2 regions of the Serratia sp. K1WW1 genome follow, and region 1 is predicted to be linked to the other one. Evidence: predicted binding sites of a transcription regulator. Region 1 holds the regulator's gene; the other holds the start of a gene.

Region 1 (3,427 bases):
TGAAGTGGCCCAGATGCACAAAGAGGCCGGTCAACCGCTGAAAACCTGGCACTTTGGTGGGGACGAAGCGAAGAACATCCGTCTGGGCGCTGGCTATACCGACGTGAAAAACCCGGAAGCGGGCAAGGGCATCCTTGATCTGAGCAAAGAAGACAAGCCGTGGGCCAAGTCGCAGGTTTGCCAGGCCATCATCAAAGACGGCAAAGTGGAAGATATGGAACACTTGCCGAGCTACTTCGGTCTGGAAGTCAGCCAGTTGGTGAAAGCGCACGGTATTGACAGAATGCAGGCGTGGCAAGATGGCCTGAAAGATGCCAAAGACTCGAAGGCCTTCGCGACCAACCATGTGGCGGTGAACTTCTGGGATACCCTGTACTGGGGTGGCTTCGACTCGGCTAACGACTGGGCGAACAAGGGTTATGACGTGGTGATCTCTAACCCGGACTACGTCTATATGGACTTCCCGTATGAAGTCAGCCCGGACGAGCACGGTTACTACTGGGGCACCCGTTTCAGCGACGAGCAGAAGATCTTCAGCTTTGCGCCGAACAACCTGCCGCAGAACGCCGAAACCTCGGTTGACCGTGACGGTAACCACTTCACCGCCAAGAGCGACAAACCATGGCCGGGCGCCTATGGTCTTTCCGCCCAACTGTGGAGCGAAGTGGTGCGTACCGACCAGCAGATGGAATACATGATTTACCCACGTGCCGTGTCGCTTGCAGAACGTGCATGGCACCGCGCCAGCTGGGAGCAGGATTATAAAGCTGGCCGTGAGTACAAAGGCGGCGAAACCCATCAGGTCGATACCAAAACCCTTGATAAGGACTGGCTGCGCTTTGCCAACCTGATTGGCCAACGTGAGCTGGCCAAGATGGATAAAGCGGGTGTGGGCTATCGCCTGCCGGTCCCAGGTGCACGCATCATCGGTGGCAAGTTGGAGGCAAATATTGCTCTGCCGGGCCTGGGAATTGAATATTCCACCGACGGCGGCAAACAGTGGCAGCGTTATGACGATAAAGCGCGCCCTGCGGTAGCGGGTGATGTGCAAATCCGCGCGATTAGCCCGGATGGCAAACGCTTCAGCCGTGCCGAGCCAGTGAAAGCGTAAGTGAGAACTCCGCCCGCCTACGTGTCGGTAGATGGGCGGAGATAGTGCTAGGTGAGAGCAAACTGCAATTGTGATAATTGAGTGGATATTTTTCCCCGGGCCTGTCCGGGGATTTTTTTATCTGTCATTTAGGCATAAAAAAACCGCCGTGTAGGCGGTTTTCGCGTTCTGGCGGACCAGGATCAGTTCTTGTTGTGCAGCGTTTCGTTCTCGCGGCAATCACCGGTTTCACAGTGGCCGTACAGGTACAGGCTGTGGTTGGTGAGCTTGATACCGTGTTGCTTGGCGATATCGCGCTGACGCACTTCGATGGATTCGTCGCTGAACTCGATCACTTTGCCGCAGTCCAGGCAAATCAGGTGATCGTGGTGGTGCTGCTGAGTCAGTTCGAAAACCGACTTGCCACCTTCAAAATTGTGGCGGGTCACAATACCTGCGTCGTCAAACTGGTTCAGCACGCGGTATACCGTGGCCAGGCCAATTTCTTCGCCCATATCTATCAGTTTTTTGTACAGATCTTCCGCACTGACGTGATGGCATGCCGGATCCTGCAAGACTTCCAGGATTTTGAGTCGCGGAAGAGTGACTTTTAAGCCAGCCTTCTTCAATGCGGAGTTGTTATCAGTCATGCGGATTCAGTCCTGTTACTATGCTAATCAAGTTGAGGCGTTCTCGCCTATGGCATCGGTTGGCACAAAGCGTTAATTGCGTCTCATTATAGAACCGGTTGCTGCAAATAGAAACCGCCGGTTGTTAACAAACCTATCTTTGCACTTTACCAGGGTAATCATGCAAAGCTTTGATGGATGGGATAAACCGATGTCTCAGTCTACCGTGGCGAGGTAGGAAGTTACAAACTTGTATCTTCTATTGCTCTAATCCGTGATGCCGATAACAGAAGGGCGCGCTATACGGCGCCCCTACCATGTGTTACGTATCCGCCGGGGCAGAGGCTTAGCCGACGATCTCGGCCAGGCTCAGCTCTTCACTGATTTGCTTGACCCAAGCGTCTACACGTTCGTTGGTCAGCTCAGGTTGACGATCTTCGTCAATGGCCAGCCCGACAAAGTGATCATCGTCTGCCAGACCCTTGGAGGCTTCAAAATGGTAGCCTTTGGTTGGCCAGTGGCCGACGATGGCCGCACCGCGTGGTTCAATGATGTCGCGGATGGTGCCCATCGCATCGCAGAAATATTCCGCGTAGTCTTCCTGATCGCCACAGCCAAACAGCGCCACCAGCTTGCCGTTAAAGTCGATGTCTTCCAGCGTCGGGAAGAAATCATCCCAGTCGCACTGGGCTTCACCATAGTACCAGGTTGGGATACCGAGCAGCAGGATATCAAACGCTGCCAGATCTTCTTTGCTGCTTTTGGCGATGTCGTGGATTTCTGCCACGTCGTTGCCGAATTTTTGCTGAAGCGTCTTTTGGATCATCTTGGCAATGTTTTCGGTATTGCCAGTGTCGCTGCCAAAGAAAATGCCTACATGAGCCATAGTAAAGATAACCTTTTAATTCAAATGAATGTGTTGCGTAAACGCGGCCTGAGGCGCTGCCAAGGGCAGGTTTGCTCAGCCGTAAATGCGTATCATGCCAGAAATTTGCCCTGAGGTTTTATCGCGTTTATGCGATGCCTCTGCGGAGGTGGAACCGATCTGGCGTCATCCTTAACGCCGTGCCGCGCGTGCGGCAGCAGAGATCAGTGTTCTGGCTGTTCTTCTGCCAGTTGGGCCAACAGCATTTGTTCGATCAATTCGCTGCGGCTGATATTGCGCTGGTCGGCCAGTTTGTTGAGAGCATCTACCGCGTCTGCGTTGATTTTCAGCTCCACACGCCGTAATCCACGCACTTTGTCCCGTCGTAGCTGATTACGCTTATTAATTCTAAGCTGTTCATCACGGGAAAGCGGGTTGGTTTTTGGGCGCCCTGGACGGCGTTCATCTGCGAACAGATCCAGCGTCGTGCGATCCGTTTGTTCTTTTGCCATTGTTGCGCTACTGCAAGGGAGTTTGCATCAAAAAGCGGTTTACGCTTCCAGACGGTTCGATTTACACAATTCGGGCCAATTAACCCTAACCCAAATTCACCCCCAGCCAAGCGCAGCTTCACACCTGGACAGGGTGGCAAAATTATAGCGCGCCATATTACCCCAGCAGATGGAGCGACGACAATGCCTAACTTAGCTACAAACGCGCTAAGCTATTCTCTCTAGCGCGTTTTTTCGCCACTTGAGCTCAGGGCTGGTCAATAAAGCGGTGAATTGCCCGTAATACGGCGTCCGGTTTCTCCGCATGGACCCAGTGGCCGGAGCCTGCAAC
Region 2 (3,427 bases), 2.7 Mb from region 1:
GGCCGATCAGCCGCTGTCAATCAAACTGCCGAACGGCAGCTCGTGGCAGCCGAATAACTACGATCGCCAGTTCCGTGGCCGGGTGATGCTGGTGGACGCGTTGGCCAACTCGCTCAACGTGCCTACGGTCAACCTGGGGATGTCGGTGGGGCTGGATCAGATCAGCGCGACCCTGCAAAAGTTGGGTATTCCTAAATCGGCGATCACTCCGGTGCCATCCATGTTGCTGGGGGCCATCGGCCTGACGCCGATGGAAGTGGCACAGGAATACCAGACCATCGCCAGCGGGGGTAACCGTGCGCCGCTGTCTGCCGTGCGTTCGGTGATTGCGGAAGACGGCACAGCGTTGTATCAAAGCTTCCCACAGGCGGAACGTATGGTGCCAGCACAGGCGGCATACCTGACTCTGTATGCGATGCAGCAGGGTGTGGCACGCGGGACTTCCCGTTCGCTGTCGGTCAAGTTCCCTAATTACAACCTGGCCGCTAAAACCGGTACCACCAACGATCTGCGTGATAGCTGGTTTGCCGGTATCGACGGCAAGGAAGTGGCGATTGCCTGGGTAGGGCGTGACAATAACGGCCCGGCCAAACTGACGGGTGCCAACGGTGCCTTGACGCTGTATCGCCGCTATCTGGAAAACCAGACGCCGCTGGTGCTGAAGCTGCAACAACCGGAAGGCATTAGCCAGATGGGGATTGATTCTGCCGGTAACTTTATCTGTGGTGGCAGCATTTGGCGCACCATCCCGGTTTGGACTGAAAACCCGCAAGGGCTATGCCAGGCAAGCCAGGCCGAGCAGCAACAAACTCAACAGCAGCAAGCCGGCGAACAGAAAGATGCCGACGGCGTTGCTGGCTGGATAAAAGATATGTTTGGCAAATAAACCCCAGCCGTTATGTTAAGCCTATTTATTATTTGATTTTACTGTGTTATCAAGCCCGTAGCGTTCTGTTACGGGCTTTCCTTTCTTTGTCGTTGGTTTTATTTCCACGCTGTTAATGCGGTTACCACGCCAATCCCATAGCTTTTTTACGGCCGAAATACGCTTGCAGTTCCGCTAGCCTTCTGCATAAAATGCCGCGCTTATAATAATTATTCTCGTTCACATTCGTTATCAAACCACATCAGAGAAACCAGACATGCCGACCAAGCGTCATTCCTCATCACCGGCCAAATCAGGCTTGTTCCCCGTAAGCGTTTTGGCTGCCACGATCGCGGCTACGCTAACCTTGCCTGCGGTTGCAGCTCAGACGACGGCTGCCGCGGATGCCGATACTATTACGGTGGTAGGGGGCGGCAGCGGTGGTGCTTCACAGGAAAGCGCCTGGGGCCCAGTTGGCACCATCGTGGCGAAACGCAGCGCGACCGGCACCAAAACGGATACGCCGCTGGTGAAGACCCCTCAGTCGGTGTCTGTGGTCACGCGTGAACAAATGGACGTTATGCAGCCTTCCTCGGTGAAAGAAGCGTTAGGCTTCACCCCTGGTGTAATGGTGGGCAGCCGTGGTAGTTCCAACGTCTATGATGCGGTTTATATTCGTGGTTTTGGCTCGGTCAACCAGAATATCTATCTGGATGGTTTGAAGCTGCAAGGCGACTATTTTAACGAAGCCGTAATCGATCCTTATTTCCTGGAGCGGGCCGAAGTGCTGCGCGGGCCTTCTTCCGTGCTTTACGGTAAAAGCAGCCCAGGTGGGATTATCTCGCTGATCAGCAAGCGCCCAACCACGGAACCGCTGAAAGAAATCCAATTTAAAATGGGCACAGATAACCTGTTCCAGACTGGTTTTGATTTCAGCAATGCGTTGGATGATGACGGCAAGTATTCCTTCCGCCTGACCGGTTTGGCCAAAGACGCAGACGCTCAGCAGGAGATGGCCAAGGAAAAACGCTATACCATTGCGCCTTCATTCAGTTGGCAGCCCGATGAGCATACCAACCTGACGCTGTACTCTTACCTGCAAAACGATCCTAACCTCGGCTACTACGGCTGGTTGCCGATGCAGGGAACGGTGGTCAACGCGCCTTATGGCAAGCTGCCAACCAGCTTCAACGAAGGTGAAAAGAGTAACTTCTATTCGCGCCAGACGCGGATGTTTGGCTACAGCTTCTCTCATGATTTCGATGATACCTGGGCCGTACGCCAGAACCTGCGTTATATGCAGCTGCATACCAATCAGAACAATATCTATGGCACTGGCGTAAACGCCGACAACACGACTCTGAACCGTAACTATATCGCTTCGGATGAGCGCCTGAATAACTTCAGCGTCGATACCCAGGGCCAGGCCAAGTTTGCTACTGGCCGCGTGGATCATACGCTGCTGGCCGGCGTAGACTTTATGCGCATGAGCAACGATATTCAGGGCGGCTGGGGCGTGGCCAGTCCACTGGATCTGGCCAACCCGCAGTTTGGTAATTATACCAAGGGGGCGTTAAACCCAACCAGTAAGGTCAATGGTCAACGGCAGGTGGGCATTTACCTGCAGGAACAGGCCGAGTGGAACCAATGGATCCTGACTGCTGGTACGCGCTATGACTGGGCTAAGAGCACCGTTGAAGATCGCACCGACATGGCTACGATCCCCTACAGCGAGCAGAAAGATCACCAGTCAACCAATCGCATTGGCCTGAACTATCTGTTCGACAATGGCATCTCGCCGTATGTCAGCTACGCACAATCCTTCGAGCCGAACGTGGGCGCAGGTTATGACGGCAAAGCCTTCGTTCCTTCCAAAGGCGAACAGTATGAAGCTGGTGTGAAATACATGCCAAAAGATCGCCCTGTCTCTGCCACCATTGCCATCTATCAACTGACCAAGTCAAATAACCTGGTCACGGATGTTGAGCATGCCGATAAAGGTTGGTTCCAGCAGCAAACCGGGGAGATCCGCTCTCGCGGCGTAGAGTTGGAAGGCAAAGCGGCGCTGACGGCTAACGTCAACCTGCTGGCGTCCTATACCTATACCGATGCTGAATACACCGAAGACACCACCAACCAGGGCAATACGCCGGCGATCATTCCTAAGCATATGGCCTCGCTGTGGGGGGATTACACCTTCCATGAAACCGCATTGAGTGGCCTGACGCTGGGCGCGGGTGTGCGTTATACCGGCTCAACCTATGGTGATGAAGCCAACACCTTCAAAGTGCCGGACTACACCGTGTGGAATACCGTGATCAAATATGATTTGGCGCGCTTCAACCTGCCAGGTTCTTCCGTAGCGCTTAACGTTAACAACCTGTTTGATAAAGAGTATGTCTCTAGCTGTTTCGCCACCTATGGCTGTTTCTGGGGTGCAGAACGTCAAGTGGTCGCCACGGCAACCTTCAGTTTCTAATCGGCTAACGGGAGCGGCCTTTGGTCGCTCCCCGCCAAGCAGGGCCTATGCAGGATAAACACCTTAATCGCGATGCTACGTTC

What was found. The regulator Fur, encoded in region 1, represses iron uptake genes when iron is present. The targets are predictions, from matches to a motif close to ATAATAATGAGAACNACTATCAA.
Region 2: the regulator Fur is predicted to act here: its motif matches at 1,089-1,111, upstream of fhuA (ferrichrome porin FhuA).

Annotation. Positions count from the first base shown of each region.
Region 1 is NZ_CM147697.1:4,298,565-4,301,991, reverse strand. Features, by position in the region: gene ACX9GU_RS19480 (beta-N-acetylhexosaminidase) at 1-1,111, shown strand, start outside; gene fur (ferric iron uptake transcriptional regulator) at 1,294-1,740, opposite strand; gene fldA (flavodoxin FldA) at 2,066-2,605, opposite strand; gene ybfE (LexA regulated protein) at 2,809-3,096, opposite strand; gene ybfF (esterase) at 3,344-3,427, opposite strand, start outside.
Region 2 is NZ_CM147697.1:1,020,264-1,023,690, forward strand. Features, by position in the region: gene mrcB (bifunctional glycosyl transferase/transpeptidase) at 1-886, shown strand, start outside; gene fhuA (ferrichrome porin FhuA) at 1,143-3,344, shown strand; gene fhuC (Fe3+-hydroxamate ABC transporter ATP-binding protein FhuC) at 3,392-3,427, shown strand, end outside.